DNA from 3 places in the Anaerospora sp. genome. Region 2 is predicted to be linked to each of the others. Evidence: riboswitches for the same ligand, from Rfam matches in the RefSeq annotation. Region 2 holds a riboswitch; each other region holds the start of a gene.
What was found. Region 2 has a riboswitch for cobalamin ahead of RTR76_RS06680 (nicotinate-nucleotide--dimethylbenzimidazole phosphoribosyltransferase). Riboswitches for the same ligand answer to the same signal wherever they lie in the genome.
Positions count from the first base shown of each region.

Region 1: it holds a riboswitch for cobalamin, as region 2 does, so the genes downstream of both, nikB (nickel ABC transporter permease) here and RTR76_RS06680 (nicotinate-nucleotide--dimethylbenzimidazole phosphoribosyltransferase) in region 2, are expected to answer to the same signal.
Region 3: it holds a riboswitch for cobalamin, as region 2 does, so the genes downstream of both, RTR76_RS14535 (sirohydrochlorin cobaltochelatase) here and RTR76_RS06680 (nicotinate-nucleotide--dimethylbenzimidazole phosphoribosyltransferase) in region 2, are expected to answer to the same signal.

Region 1 covers NZ_DALZUO010000008.1:132,681-138,014, reverse strand. The annotation lists gene RTR76_RS09150 (pyridoxamine 5'-phosphate oxidase family protein) at 1-348, opposite strand, end outside; gene RTR76_RS09145 (PLP-dependent aminotransferase family protein) at 506-1,912, shown strand; cobalamin riboswitch at 2,078-2,273, shown strand; gene nikB (nickel ABC transporter permease) at 2,458-3,399, shown strand; gene nikC (nickel transporter permease) at 3,400-4,221, shown strand; gene RTR76_RS09130 (ABC transporter substrate-binding protein) at 4,251-5,334, shown strand, end outside.
Region 2 covers NZ_DALZUO010000005.1:137,913-143,246, forward strand. The annotation lists gene RTR76_RS06670 (CC/Se motif family (seleno)protein) at 1-301, shown strand, start outside; gene RTR76_RS06675 (iron-containing alcohol dehydrogenase) at 386-1,543, opposite strand; cobalamin riboswitch at 1,813-2,011, shown strand; gene RTR76_RS06680 (nicotinate-nucleotide--dimethylbenzimidazole phosphoribosyltransferase) at 2,117-3,145, shown strand; gene RTR76_RS06685 (PocR ligand-binding domain-containing protein) at 3,295-4,518, shown strand; gene RTR76_RS06690 (response regulator) at 4,546-5,334, shown strand, end outside.
Region 3 covers NZ_DALZUO010000019.1:23,604-28,937, reverse strand. The annotation lists gene RTR76_RS14545 (B12-binding domain-containing radical SAM protein) at 1-977, shown strand, start outside; gene RTR76_RS14540 (polysaccharide deacetylase family protein) at 1,173-1,976, shown strand; cobalamin riboswitch at 2,080-2,262, shown strand; gene RTR76_RS14535 (sirohydrochlorin cobaltochelatase) at 2,437-3,354, shown strand; gene cobI (precorrin-2 C(20)-methyltransferase) at 3,494-4,198, shown strand; gene RTR76_RS14525 (ABC transporter substrate-binding protein) at 4,220-5,197, shown strand; gene RTR76_RS14520 (FecCD family ABC transporter permease) at 5,256-5,334, shown strand, end outside.

The DNA of each region.
Region 1 (5,334 bases), on a different contig from region 2:
TACTTCCAATACTGCCCGAATCCATGAGAATTTTTCCTTCATTTGGTCGAATTCTTCACCCGAGGTTATGAACCGGGTGGTTCCCTTGACAATAAAGCCTGTACCTTTTCCTCTATAACCTTCAATTTCTCTGCTGGCAATCGAAAGGGTAGCATCGTTGTTCAAGCTAAGATTTCGCTGTGTTTTGACAAAGCCGGAAGCCGGAATTAGCAGCTTATCTTCGCTGGTAACGGTTATATAGCTATTCCAGGTATTAACAAGATGAGGGCCGTCAGTACCGTTTGTTACAATGGATATAGCTCCATCTACGGGGTGAGCAAGAATGGACAAGAGTTTTTCATTAAGCATAGTGATACACCCTTTCATTTATTCAGATAGTGATAGTATAACTGGAATCTACCCTTGGTTAAAGGGGCAATTCGCGATAAAAAAACCAGGACAGTTTGACGAAGGGCTTTTTAGTGGCTATACTGGCAGTAGATGAGCATCATGAGGTGAAAAAGTAATGGTTGTCTTAGATAATAAACAGGATCAGCCTTTGCATATTAAAATTTATAATTTGATTAAAAATCAAATAGCAGCAAGGGACTTGCAGCCTCATAGCAAACTGCCGTCAATTCGCAATTTATGCAGTGAGTTGTCTGTAAGCCACAATACCGTGGAATATGCGTATCAGCAATTACTTGCAGAAGGCTATGTTTACAGTAAACCGAAGAGCGGTTATTATGTTTCCTTGTTAGACTCGGAATTTGCACAGCCGTTACCTCATCATACCGCTAACCTGCAAGAAAAAGTGTTGCAGAAACAGTCTCCATACAGCTATGATTTTCATCCAGCCAGCCTCTCGCCGGAGAGCTTTCCTATTTCAATATGGCGAAAGCTGTTAGTTGAATGCCTGCAGGAAGATCCCCGGCAATTTGCTGTTTATGGCAGTCCGCAGGGGGAGTTTGCCTTACGTAATGAGATTCGCAGCTACCTTGCTCGCTCACGCGGAGTGATTTGTGAAACGGAGCAAGTCATCATCTGTTCCGGCCTTCAAGATAGTCTCGCAATTATTATGCCGGTATTAAGATCCGATCATTCTTTGTTGGCGGTTGAGGAACCAGGGCATTTTATTCCCCGGTCAGTCTTTCAAAATCATTCATTTGCAATTACACCTGTTCCGGTATGTACAGACGGACTTGATCTAAAGGCCTTATGGTCTTCTAAAAGTACGGTGGTTTATGTAACCCCGTCGCATCAATTTCCTCTTGGGCATATTATGCCTGTTGCGAACAGGTTAAAGTTAATTGACTGGGCAGAGTCTGTAGGCGGAGTCATTATTGAAGATGACTATGACAGCGAACTTAGGTACCAGGGCAGCCCGATTCCAGCACTGCAAGGCCTTCATCCAGAAGCGAATATCGTTTATATCGGCACATTCTCCAAAGTTCTGTCGCCTGCGCTTAGAGTAAGCTATATGGTGTTGCCGAAACGAATGCTAGACAGATATCGCAACTTGTTTAATGAAAGTGCCAGTAGCGCTTCTTTATTGGAGCAGCGGGTATTAGCCAAATTTATGGTGCGGGGGCACTGGGAACGCCATTTGCGCAAAATGCGAACTGTTTATAAGAAAAAGCATGAAGTGCTTGTGCAGGCTGTTAACCGTCATTTTGGCGATCAAGCTGTCATCATTGGGCAGGGCGCAGGTCTTCATGTGGTTTTGGAGCTGCTAAACAGCGTATTTTCGGAAGAGGAACTTATTAAGCAGGCTCTTGCAAAAAATATCAGGCTGTTCCCATTGTCTAAAACCTACATTTCCCATACGGAGAGCGATACTAGGCAGAGGCTGATCATGCTTGGATTCGGAGGAATAAACACTACGAAAATTGATCATGGAATTCAGCTTTTGCATCAAACTTGGTATAAGTAATAAAAAAATGACATTTTATTAATATAATTCAGAAAAAATGATAAATACCAGCATTTTATTTGACAATAATCACCTTTAATGATAGTATGTACCAAATAATCATTTGTGTTGATGGTTAATAGAAATGAATGAAATTAGCATAAATGATATCTATAATACAATTTCATATTGATAGACGTTATAAGTGTCGGCAGCATTTGCTGTTGAACGATGAGAGGAAAACGGGTGAAAATCCCGTGCTGTCCCGCAGCTGTAAATAGGGAGCCTGCTTCAAAAATGTCACTGAAGGAAACTTTGGGAAGACGGAAGCAAAGGCGATGATCTATGAGCCAGAAAGCCTGCTTATAATAAGATTCATTGTTGACTTACGCGAGATAAGGAGATGGATATGTGGGTACAAGTATGCGCTGGCGTTTGCTTAACCTCTGGCCGCAATGTGCTTTAATATAGGGCAGCATGCCTAAATCCGCATAGAATCCGTTCTTTTTGTTAAGAAGACGATTCTATGCGGATTTTTTATTTTTTTTAAAGGAGGAGAGGATGATTTGAAGGGAAAAGAGCTTGTGCATCGATTGCTGCAGATGGTTATTACTCTTTTTGGTGTCAGTCTGCTTACATTTTCATTGATGTTTCTGTCACCGGGTGATCCGGTAGAGATGTTGCTGGAGGTAGCGGATACCATTGTTTCAGAGGAAACGATTGCAGAGACGAGGGCACAGCTGGGACTGGACAAGCCGTTTCACGTACAGTATCTCCGTTGGCTCTCAGGGGTTCTGCAGGGAGACATGGGCATGTCGTATTCGGCAAAAATGCCGGTAGCAGACCGTCTCTGGCAAAGTCTGCCGGGAACGATGGCGCTCGCAGCCTCAGCTACGGTGACGATGCTTCTGATCTCAGTTCCGGGAGGGATATTGGCGGCAGTTTATCGAAACCGGCCGCTGGATTATCTGATTCGCGGGATCTCATTTTTAGGCGTATCCATGCCGAGCTTTTGGGTAGGGCTTATTTTGTTGTATGTCTTGGGACTGAAGCTGAGATTGTTCCCGATAGCAGGCGGAGAAGTATCATTTGACAGGATGGTACTTCCTACACTGACGCTGGCCATTGCAATGGCTGCTAAATATACTCGGCAGGTGCGTACAGCGGTTTTAGAGGAACTGGGACAGGACTATATCACTGGTGCACGGACACGGGGATTTCCCATGTACAAAATTCTCTGGCGCCATGTGCTGCCGAATGCATGCCTGCCGTTAATTACGCTTCTCGGCCTGCAAATTGGCTGGCTGCTGGGCGGCGTGGCTGTTATTGAGATGGTCTTCTCCTGGCCCGGACTTGGCAAAATGGCCGTACATGCCATTGAGATGCGTGATTATCCTCTCGTACAGGGTTTTGTACTCTGGATTGCTGTTTTGTATATGGGAATTAATCTGCTTGTCGATATGTCCTATACGTATCTTGACCCGCGGCTGAAGAAAGGGGGGCGCTGAGTGAGGAATTTGACAAAGGATAAATTTTTATTTTGTCTTTATACATTTTTGGTACTCTTAATTCTTAGCTTTGCAGTTTTTGCACCCTGGCTGGCTCCTTACGATCCGTTTGATGCGGTAATGCGGCAGTCCTTGCAGGCTCCTTCTGACGACCACCTATTCGGAACGGATAAGCTTGGGCGGGATTGTTTGTCTCGTATTATTTATGGGGCGCGTACTTCGCTGATGATGACGCTGTCGCTGGTTGCCGTTATAACGGTAGTGGGAACTTTTATCGGCGTAGTGGCAGGGTACATGGGTGGCAAGGTTGATACTGTGCTTATGCGTATTGTCGATATGATGCTGGCTTTTCCGGGCATTGTGCTGGCTATTGCTATTGCCGGCATGCTGGGAGGCAATATCGTTAATGCAATTTTAGCATTGGCAGCGGTGAGCTGGACTAAGTACGCCCGTTTGGGGCGCAGTCTCACGCTGAAGCTGCGTCAGCGTGACTTCATTGCTGCGGCGGTAACAAGCGGGTCAAGACCGATCCATATTCTCTGGCGCCATATCTTACCTAATATCCTGCCAACGATTGTTGTCACCGCGGCAATGGATATCGGCACAATGATCATGGAATTAGCCGGGTTGTCCTTTTTGGGTTTTGGCGCACAGCCGCCTATGCCGGAATGGGGATTGATGCTCAATGAGGGAAGGCAGCATATTCAAACAGCTCCCTGGCTGATGCTTTATCCGGGGGCTGCAATTCTGATAGTAGTAACAATTTTTAATTTATGGGGAGACAGCCTGCGCGATATCATGGACCCTCAGCGATCAAATTAATTAAACACAGATGGAAAGGATGCGATCACTTGAAAAAATTAAAAAAGTTATCTTTGGTACTTATGATAATATGTCTGGCTGCGGTCTTTATAGCGGGGTGCGGCGGCGGTAGTAAGAAGGAAGCTGACACCAAGACTCTGAAAATCGGGGTAACCAACTTTGCGGATTCACTGGAACCAACCGAAAATTACTTTGGCTGGGTTGTTATGCGTTATGGCATTGGAGAAAGTCTGGCTAAATTTGATGAAAAAATGAATGTACAGCCGTGGTTGGCGGAAAGCTGGCAGATCAGCGCAGATCATATGACCTGGACATTTAAAATCAGAGACGGTGTGAAGTTCTCAAATGGCAAGCCGATGGATGCGGCTGCGGTTAAGGCCTCACTGGAAAGAACTTTTGCCAAGAATAAGCGGGCAGTAACGTTTTTTAAGTATAAAGAAATGAAGGCGGAAGGCCAAACTCTTACCATCCTTACAGAAAAACCGGAACCAAATATGTCCGGATTTTTAGCTGATCCACTCTTTTTAATCGTAGATGTAACGGCTGAACCGGCACGGAATTTTGCCAAGGAAGGACCCATAGGCACCGGTCCTTATATGTGCAAGACTTTTGTAAAAGATAAAGCAGTTATGGTAAAAAACACCTATTATTGGGATGGTGAAGTGCCTTATGAGACTGTTGAAATCCCGTCCATAGATGATCCTAATACACGGGCAATGGCGTTGCAGTCCGGCGAGGTCGATATGGCGGTTAATATCGCAGCAGGTGACATTGGCCTTTTTAATGATAAAGCGAAATTTCATGTGGACAGAATTGCCTCACTGCGCACGGTATTGGCCCGGATTAATCAAAATGGCGTTCTAGGTGATCCAAAAGTTCGTGCGGCGTTTATTAGTGCCTTGGACAGAAAAGTGTACAATGAGGTAATTCTCAAGGGGACCTTTATTGAAGGTAAGGCTCCTGTGCCTCCTTCAATGGATTATGGTTTTGATCAGCTCAAGGATCCCAACAGCTACAATATCGAACGGGCTAAGCAGCTCTTGGCCGAAGCGGGCTGGAAGGATGCTGACGGAGACGGTATTTTAGAAAAAGACGGCAAGAAGCTTACGGTAG
Region 2 (5,334 bases):
ACAGTATATCAATAAGCGGTCGGGCTCTGTTGTTGTCAGTTTGAAGCTTGAGCCTGCAATGGGCGGCTGTGCCTGCTCTACCCAGCATATCACCGGCAGTTATCTGCCGGTGATAACATTGGGGCCGCCCACCGAGCCTGACCAATATAACCGGGTTAGCATTGAAGATATTACTGTATTCTATGCTCCTAATATCCAGCCTAAAGCAGACTATCCTTCTATGGTAATACGGGTAAAGAAAATGTTATTTTGGAGCTGGCTGGAGATCGAAGGGGCTAAGCCAATCGCAAGTTATAAATAAAAAAAGGGGGACTGTCCCCTTTTTGTGTGACATATAGGTAGAAAGGGTGGCTTACTTCGTGTAAGCTACCCTTTCTACTATTGTTTATAGCAGCGACCGGTAAATTTCCTCTACTTCCTCCTGCGTTCCCTGGCGGGGATTAGTCAGGCAGCAGATGTCAAGCAGGGCATTGGCAGCCAGGAGCGGGATATCTTCCGCTTTAAAACCGCGTACTTCACTGAGCTTTTGAGGCAAACCAAGGCTTTGGCTCAGTTTACGAACCCTATTAACTGCTAACATGGCGCTTTCCTCAGCTGTCAGCCCGTTAGTGACAATACCCATAGCCCGGGCAATGTCAGTGTATTTATCGATAGCGCATGGCAGATTATATTTCATCACTGCCGGCAATAAAATTGCATTACATAAACCATGGGGCAAGTTGTAAAAGCCGCCCAGTTGGTGGGCAAGAGCATGTACATAGCCCAGACTGGCATTATTAAAGGCAATACCGGCCAAGTATTCGGCAAAGGTCATCATTTCCCTGGCTTCAAGATTGTTACCGTCTTGATAAGCTGTGAATAGATTTCGGTTGATTAGCTCGATTGCTTTTAGGGCTTTGCAGTCAGTGACCGGTGTTGCATTTGTTGATACATAAGCCTCAACGGCGTGGGTCAGGGCGTCCATGCCTGTGGCGGCAGTAAGGCCGGGCGGCATTGCAGTCATCAGTTCGGCATCGTTTACAGCAATGCAGGGAGTAACATGCCAGTCATTAATTGTCATTTTAATATGTCTTTCCTCATCGGTAATTACACAGAAGCGGGTTAACTCACTGCCTGTACCGGAGGTGGTGTTGATGGCAATAAGGGGGGCTGCAGGCTTTTTTGATTTATTTAAGCCTTCATAATTGCTGATAGCTCCGCCATTTGTTGCAAGCAGGGCAATTGCCTTGGCACAGTCATGGGGAGAACCGCCGCCGAAAGACAGTAAAAAATCACAGCCATTGTCACGAAACAGCTTCAAACCGTAATTGACCTGCTGCACGGTAGGATTAGGGGAGACATTATCATAAATGACATAAAAAATCCCCGCGTTAGACAACAGTTCAAGGAGACCGTTAATCAATCCGATGTCTACCAATGCCTTATCACTAACCACAAGGGCTTTCCTGCAGGCCATAGGCTTGATATAGGTAGTAATCTGTCCAAGACAGCCTGTACCTAAAATGCTGATGGGAGTCATAAAATATTCGTGTATTTTATTCATACGATAGTCCCTTCGTAAAAATAGTGTTGTCCACAGGATACCATTGTATGTTGAGCGGTACAAGCTGGAATGCCGCACTTGGCAGCAGATTGGCAATTTAATCCTACAGCTTAACAAATCTAGCGGCTGTCTAGCCGGGGTAAGCCTGTCGTCGAACTGAATAATATCAGGAATAGCATTTTTTTTACCAAATGCTTTAACATATTGCTAAGCGCAAAAATGCGATAGGAGAACGGTCTCATAGATAGAAATGGTACGATACTTACAACTACATATGCCACTAAACAGGTGCCTCTTTAGCGAAAAGAGGAGAATAGGGAAGTTCGAAGGACGTATCGTCCGTAAACGACGCGGTCGCGCCACTGTAATCAGGAAGGAAAGCCTGCTAATGCCACCGTTAAATCCGGGAAGGCGCAGGATTCTGATGATCTGTAAGCCAGGAGACCTGCCTGTTTGGCTGTCATTAACCTTCCGCGAAAGAAGGAATGCCAGAAGGATAGGATTTGTAAAAAGCCTAGCCCTTTTGGGGTTAGGCTTTTTTTACTGGGAAATGAAAAATAGGGGGAGAAAAGAATGGACTATCAGGCAAGGGTAGAAGAACTGATTAATGGTGCGGCAAAACCAACGGAAAGCTTAGGGTTGTTAGAAAAACATATCCGTAAAATCCTGCTGGCCTGGGGTACCATGCATCAGGAAATTAAGCCTCATCATTTTATTTTTGCAGCAGATAACGGAGTAGTGGAGGAAGGGGTAGTCAGTTATCCAGCGGAAATTACCTATTTACAAGCACAAAACATGGTTGACGGTAAGGCCACGATAAGTTGTTTCTGCCAGGCTAATACTATTCCCTACACCGTTATCGATGTAGGAATTAATCATCAAAAGGCAGCAGGCCTGAATCGCAAAGCTGCTTTCGGGACAAAAAATTTTATGAAAGAAGAAGCAATGTCGGCAGAGGAATTCTCAGCAGCCTGGAACGCTGGCTCTGAGGCGGTTGCGGGTGCTGCCAAAGAAGGCGTAAATTTGATTTCGTTTGGTGAAATGGGAATTGGCAATACGACTACGTCCTCAGCAGTCCTGCATGGACTTACAGGCATACTGCCCGAATTTGTCGTCGGCTCTGGAGCAGGTGGTACCAGCGAGGTACTGAAAAGAAAACGCATTGTTGTAGCAAAAGGCGTTGAGCGTCATAAGCCCCAATTCCGGTCCGTTGAAGATGTTTTACGGTCAGTTGGAGGCTTTGATATTGTAGCAATCTGTGCGGGGATGGTTGAGTGTGCCAAACAGCAGGTGCCTTTTGTTATTGATGGCTTTATTACGGCAGTAGCCTATGCCTGTGCTGCCAGAATTCATAATACTGCGGAAAATTTTGCTGTTCCCTCCCATCTGTCAAAGGAACCGGGAATGGCCTATGCTCTTTTACTAGGCAATATTTTGGTAGACGATGTGCCCATTCGGGCCAATATGGCCCTTGGTGAAGGTACGGGAGCGATATTGATGATTTCCATGCTAAAAACGATGATTTTTGCCATTTATCATACGGCAAGACTTTCTGATTTTGTTCTCAGTCAGCCTGAACCTTCTCAATTGGCGGCAATATGAAAAGAACATTTTGAATATTAGTTATTTGCCGTCAAATATTGATTTATTGCTGTACGCAGGAACTGGGATGGGAGGTAGCCAATAATTCCCCTTACACGAGCAATAAAGTCCTATTTATTCCTATTGTTTTTATGTGTGGGGGGGATTTTGTGCAATTTTATACCAAGTTTTCTTTAGGTGAAATTGTCAATACGCAAGTGCTGCAGGAAATTCAGGATAAGTTTTCTGAAGCTACCGGTTTGGCGGCTGTCATAGTTGATCCCGATGGCAAGCCTATTACTAAGCCAAGTAACTTTACCAAGTTTTGCACCTTTGTCCGCTCTCATCCGGAAGGCTTTGTTCGTTGTATGGCCTGCGACGATCGGGGCGGCAGAAAAGCAGTAGAGTTGCACCGGCCTTTCGTTTATCACTGTCACGGCGGGCTTACCGACCTGGCTGCACCTATTATTGTGCAGAACGAATATCTTGGAGCATTTTTAGCTGGACAGGTCGTTTTGCCGCAAGAAGATTTCGATGCCAAACAGGAAATGTTTCGCCGGTTAGCACCTTATGCAATGGATGAGGCTACCTTATCTGAGTTATTCGATATAGTTGAAATCATACCGGAAAACAAATTGAAGGCTGCAGCTGATTTGATTTATATCATGTCCAATTATATCGTGGAAATGGGAGTAGCAAATATTGCCCAAAAGCAGTTAATGGCAGAAATGAAGGAAAAGGCTGATTTAGAGAGCCTGCTTCGGGCAAGTGAACTGAAAGCACTCCAATCGCAAGTAAACCCTCATTTTTTATTCAATACGCTAAACACAATTGCCCGCCTGGCCTTACTGGAAGGGGCAAACCAAACCCAGGAAATTGTGTACTCTCTTTCTGACTTGCTGCGCAATAACCTGAGGGATATTGAGGAGCTTAGAACAGTTGAAGACGAGATTAAGTATATCAATGATTATTTGACTATTCAAAAAGCTCGTTTTGGCGATCGAATTCAAGCAATAATTGAGATTGACCCACAGCTGCTGACGGTGGCCATACCTGCACTCAGCCTGCAGCCCTTAGTGGAAAATGCTATTATTCACGGTATCGAGCCTAAGAAAGACGGCGGGTGTATCCATATTTCCGGCAAGTCAGAGGGCGAGAGGGTAACAATTGTTGTGTCCGATACAGGTGTTGGTGTGGCGCCGGAACGGATTCGTAACATGCTCAGAGCGGAAAGAAGAACGGTCACACAAGGCCATTCCACAGGTATTGGTGTAATTAATGTGCATAAGCGGATCCAACATTATTTCGGCAGCCAGTATGGACTAAATATTGATAGCAAGCTTGGTGAAGGCACAAATGTTTATATGTATCTTCCCTTATGTTATCATTCGTAAAACGCTAAAGCAGGGGAGAACTTTGTCATGGTTACGCTAATGATTGCAGATGATGAACAACTGGAACGTCAGGCATTGCGCTATATTATTGAAAAGAAATGCCCCCATATACGCATTGTGGCTGAAACAGGGGACGGAACAAGTGCGATACGGCTTGCCGATAGCGAAAGACCGGATATTATTCTCATGGATATTCGCATGCCTGAAGTAAATGGATTGGAAGCAGCCCTCAAGATCCGTCGGCTAATGCCAGAAGTGATGATCGTGATGCTGACCGCTTTTGATGAATTCAGCTATGCGAAACAGGCTCTTTCTGCAGGGGCTGTCGAGTATTTGCTTAAGCCTTTGCGGCCTGCAGATTTACTGCAAACATTGGAAGAAGTCAGCGCAAAAGTGGGACAGCGTAAGCAGCAGCGGCGGCAGGAAGAGAAGCTTAGGAAAAACCTGGAAGAAGCTATGCCATTCATTCAAATGTCTTTTGTATATGATCTTATATCCGGCAATATCAGCGATATGAATCACTTTGAGGAACGAGCGAACTTCCTGGGCATGAAGACTGATCCGGGAGTCGTGCTAGTTGCCGATATCGATAATTTTAAGCAGATTACCCGGGATGGAGGAGAATCAAGGAAGCAGTTTGTTAAGCAGCAGGTTTTTCGTCACATTTGCAACCAATTGGGGAATACGGCACTGGTTACTCCTTTTGGGGGCGATAATATCATCATATTGCTCGGCTGTGGTGAAGAATATAATCAGACGGAAACGACAGAGCATATAAAGAAAATAGCCGAAAACCTGCACACCAGCGCGCTTCAG
Region 3 (5,334 bases), on a different contig from region 2:
ATACACTAGTTGACGGCTTTGGCTGCTCTTGGAACAAATGCAACTTTTGCTCTCATACCAGACAAAATAGTACGTATCAATCGCGCCCTATCGAAGAAATTGTCGACGAAATTGAAGAAATGGCCCGGCAAGGTATTTCCTTCTTTCGTTTTAGCAGCTCCGAAACTCCCGTTGAACATGGTAAAAAAATTGCTGAGGAAATACTGAAACGAAACTTGAATATTAATTTTTCTATGTTTTCCAGAGCTGCAAAAGTGACACCCGCATTATACGACGCATATTACATAATGATTAAAGCAGGGTTGAGAGCGGTATTTATGGGGGGAGAAACAGGGCATGACCTTATTAACGAAAAGGTGATGAATAAGGGCGTCCGGAGTAAGGATATTGTGGATACCATTAATTGCATTAAGCTGGCATCCTCTGCGGCTAAGAATAACTGCCGTGTAGGCTTATCTTTGATTTATCCCTGCCCGGTGGTAGAAGGGGTTACACTGGAAGAAGTATTCCGGGAAGATATGCGCATTATTCAAGAATCTAATCCTGATACGGTCATTGTTAACCCTCCCGGTATGTTTCCTGAGACCGAGTGGATGGAAAACGCAGCTAAGTATGGATTTAAGGCTGAAGAAAACTTTGTTGTTAATTTTATGAAATATGAGTACTCAATCTATAAGCCTGTCGAACTATGGGAGGAGTTAGGTTACTCTTTGCAAGAAATGAGTGGGGCTGAGCTTTTAAAAGAAACAGGTCGGTTAAAACAAGAAATTGTGAAGCTCGGTATTCCTACCGACATCTCAGATGAATATCTTATGATGACTGAGGCAATCGGCTACAACACCAGATTAGATCTGTTGCAGTTTAAAAGTAAATCACTGCAGGATATTATGTCAGGAAGTACAACTTACATGGAGCAAATTATCGAAAAAATCAATCAGAAGAGCAGGCAGATGGCTCAGCAAACAAAAATTAAATAACGAATTAGCTCCAGGGGATCAGCTATGCAGTAGCTGATCCCCTTATTAAATAGGTTGTCCGACGAAATAACGCTGAAGTTCTATTGCTGTTTATTGTTAAATGGCGTATTATTTATCAAAGAAACATTCCTATTTTGGTTGCCCGATCTTATTCTACAGGCAGTGACCGGGATAATTATCACATGAGGTGACGACTTGAAAAAGAAGATACTTTATTTTCTATTGCTGTGTATCGCAGGTTTTCTTATAGCAGGCAGTTATTTTTACAATGCCCCCGATGATGTATCAGCGGGTATTCCAGTATTGAATTATCATCAGGTTGAAGATAACGCTAATAATCCGTTAGCGCTGAGCGTTAAAAATTTTGACAGGCAGATGGCATATTTAGCTGATAAAGGATATACGGCAATAACGGCAGACCAATTGTTTGCCTACCTTTACCAGAAGGGGAGCCTGCCGCCAAAGCCTGTGTTGATCACCTTTGATGATGGTTATGCCGATAATTATACAAATGCTTACCCCATCATGAAAAAATACGGTTTTACTGCAATTATATTTTTAATTACGGATGTTGTTGGACACGACTCGTGGTATATGAACTGGGATCAGGTGAAGGAAATGCGGCAGTCTGGTTTTCAGTTTGGCTCACATACGCTTAGTCATGTGCCGCTTGCTGAAGTTTCGCCGGAAGAAGCGAAGCATCAGCTTGTAAAATCCAAGGAAGGCATTGAGTGGCGGCTGGGTGATCCGGTGCATTATCTGGCGTATCCCGGAGGCTCTTACAATCAACAAGTAAAAGACGCTGTTACGGCAGCTGGATACAAGGCAGCATTTACTGTCGATTTTGGTAGAGTAAATCATAATAGTGATCCTCTAGAATTAGAGCGGGTTCCTATTTTAAAATCCCGTGGAACCTTTGTGGATTTTTATTTACGCTTAAACTTCACTAAAATGATTGAACTTGCTAAAGAGCTTAAGAACTCTATAAGAAATAAATAGGAAATTGTTGTATGCCATAAAATGCCGGAATTTGTAAAGCAATGGTATAGTTTGCAATAAGTTTATTGACATTACTGAAATCGGTGAGTATAATGAAAACTAATTGAACATCGTTGAAGTAGGTGCCCTTTGGGGCTTAATAGGGAAGACCGGTGTGATGCCGGCGCGGTCCCGCCACTGTAATGGGGAGCAAACCCAAGTTATACCACTGGGACATTTGTCTTGGGAAGGTTTGGGTAAGCAATGAGCCAGAGTCAGGAGAACTGCCTATTTGACAATCACCGTTTACACCCACGAGCGATGGGAAGGGGATTAATGTGCAAACAGCTTTTGCTATGCATATCTAACCTCCCAGTAATTGGGAGGTTTTCTTGTTGATTGGGGTGCATTCGACGCAGGTTTATTTGGATGTTCATGGGTGAAATCTGGACAAACATACGTGGTAAAGGAGTGCGGTCAGATGCGTAATTGGATGAAAGCCTGTTTAGGTGTAATGATGGTCGGAAGTCTAGCAGTAACCGGATTATTCGGCGCTTCCCGTGTAGAAGCTGCAAGTGCAGCAGGAGACACTAAAAAAGCAATTGTAGTTGTTAGTTTTGGTACGACTTTCCCTGACTCCCGCAAAGCAAATATTGAGAGTGTGGAAAACAAAATCCAGAAGAACTTTCCTGACTACGAAGTGCGCCGTGCATTTACTTCCAAAATTGTAGTAAAACGGATCGGCGAAAATGAAAAGATCCAAATAGACAGCCTTGAACAAGCTTTGGACAAGCTGCAAAAAGAAGGTTTCAAAGAAGTAGTAATTCAAACTACTCATTTAACTCCTGGTGAAGAATATGACAAAAAAGTTATTGCTGTTGTATCCAAATACAGCAAAGCTTTTGATAGACTCGTTGTAGGACGTCCTGTGCTGTTCTTCAACGGTGAAAATGGCAAGCCTGATGACTTTGCTATTGCTACTGACGCATTGAGACATCAATTGCCTGTGCTGCAGATGCCTGATCGCGTAGTTGTCTTTATGGGACATGGATCGCCTCATCAACATAATCCTGCATATGCAGCTCTGCAAGACCGCTTTAAAGCTGCAGGTTTGAATGTTTTGGTTGGTGTTGTTGAAGAAACAGATCATCCAAACCTGGAAGATGTTCAAAAGGCATTGGAAGAAAGCAACTATAAAGAAATTACATTAATGCCCTTGATGCTGGTTGCCGGTGATCATGCGAATAATGATATGGCCGGTGATGAAGATGACTCCTGGAAAAGTACCTTCATTAAAGATGGCTTCAAGGTAAAGACATACATTCATGGCTTAGGGGAAAATCCTTTGTTCCAAGATATTTATGTACAGCATGTACGGGATGCGATTTACGGATTATAATCCGTCCTGTTCTAGTAAAACCAATATTGCACTTTCCCAACAGTCTCAGGCTCCGAAGGGGGCTTGAGACTGTTTATGTGCTTTTGGGAGAATCGCTGAAAATAGAAAAATAAAACACATTTGGCTAACGGAGGTAATTATGTCTGGAATATTTTATGGTGTAGGTGTTGGACCCGGCGATCCCGAACTTTTAACAGTCAAAGCAATTAATGTAATTCGCGAGGCAGATATTATTATTGCGCCTAAAACAGAGAAAAAGGAAGATAGCGTTGCTCTGGAAATTGCGAAGCCCTTTTTAAAAGAGAACGTAGAGATTGTAAAATTAGTTTTTCCGATGGTTTCTCATGATGAGACGCTTGCCACAGCCTGGGAAAATAACAAAAATACGATTAGCGAGCTGCTCGCTGCCGGTAAAAAGGTTGTATTCCTCACGCTAGGTGATCCCATGTTTTACAGCACTTATATTTATGTTTTCCGATTACTGGAAAACTGCGGTTACCCGATTGAAACGATTCCGGGAGTTACTGCTTTTTGTGCAATTGCGAGCAAATTGGGCTATCCAATTGTTGAAGGAAACGATATTTTGAGTATTATTCCGGCGACGATTGATGAAGCCAAATTGGAAAAGGCCCTAGAGATGGCTGATAATGCCGTCATCATGAAGGTCTATAAAAACTCCGGCGAAGTGATAGAAAAACTTCAGCATCATGGATTAGCTGAAAATGCGGTAATGATTAGCCGCTGCGGACTTGAAGATGAGCAAGTTATACATAATTTGCAGGATATTGGTGACCAAAAGATTAATTATTTATCTACGATTTTAACGCGCAGGAACAAAGTTTAGACAAAGGGAGGTGCTACAGCCTTGAAATTAAGTATGGGTTTCAGGATGATAGCAACCTTGATACTGCTTACCTTTTTGGTCGCAGGCTGCGGCGGACAGCCAAATCAGAGCTCGCCGGGGAAAAGTGGGCAACCGGCTTATCTGACTATAAAAGATGATATGGGACGCACGGTCTCTTTGGCTAAAAAGCCGGAGAGAGTGGTAGTATTGTCACCTTCCTTTCTCGAACTGCTATATGCCGTAGACGGGAAGGCAGTTGGCCGCCCTACCTCAACTGCTAAGGTTGGTATTGAGGCAGAGAAGCTGCAAGCTGTTCCTGAAGTAGGATTTGTGTACAATGTTAATGTTGAGAAGGTAGTTTCCCTGCAGCCTGATCTTGTTATTGCGATGCAGGGGCTCCATGAAAAGCTGATTCCTATCTTGGAGAGTAGCAACATTCCCGTTGTTATTCTAAAATATAAAACGTATGATGATGTATTTGAGAAGATTGCTTTAATGGGCGAGATTGCAGGCACAAAAGACAAAGCGCAGACGTTAACACAAAGTATGCAGAGCAAACTGCAGGATGTCAGCAAAAAACTGCCTGATAAGACTACGAAGATTGCAATTCTCCACGCGACAGCGAAAAGTGTTACCTTAGAGCTGGAAAATAGTATCGCCGGCAATACTGCTAAGTTCCTGCGCTTGAAGAATATTGCCGCCGGCAGCAGACCGATAGACGATGGTGCCGATAATGCGCCATACAGTCTGGAAAAGCTGGTAGAAAATGATCCGGATATGATCTTTGTCGTTACGATGGGTGATGCTGCCAAAATTGAAAAGACAATGCGCGATGATGTAGAAAGCAATCCTGCCTGGGCAACTCTCCGGGCAGTGCGTGATAAGAAATTGGTATTTCTACCGTCTGAGCTTTTTTTATTAAATCCTGGACTGAGAACTCCGGAGGCGGCAGCGTATATGGCTAAATTGGTATATCCAGAGATCTATGCCCATGATTAGTAACGTAAAAAAGCTAGTGAATCGATCGGCTGACAGCCGGGAGAGAATAATTTGGCGTATGCTGGTTCTGTTTGTCTTTGCCCTTATTGCACTTAGCGGAATGGTCATTGGCCTCATGAAAGGTGCTGTAAATGTTC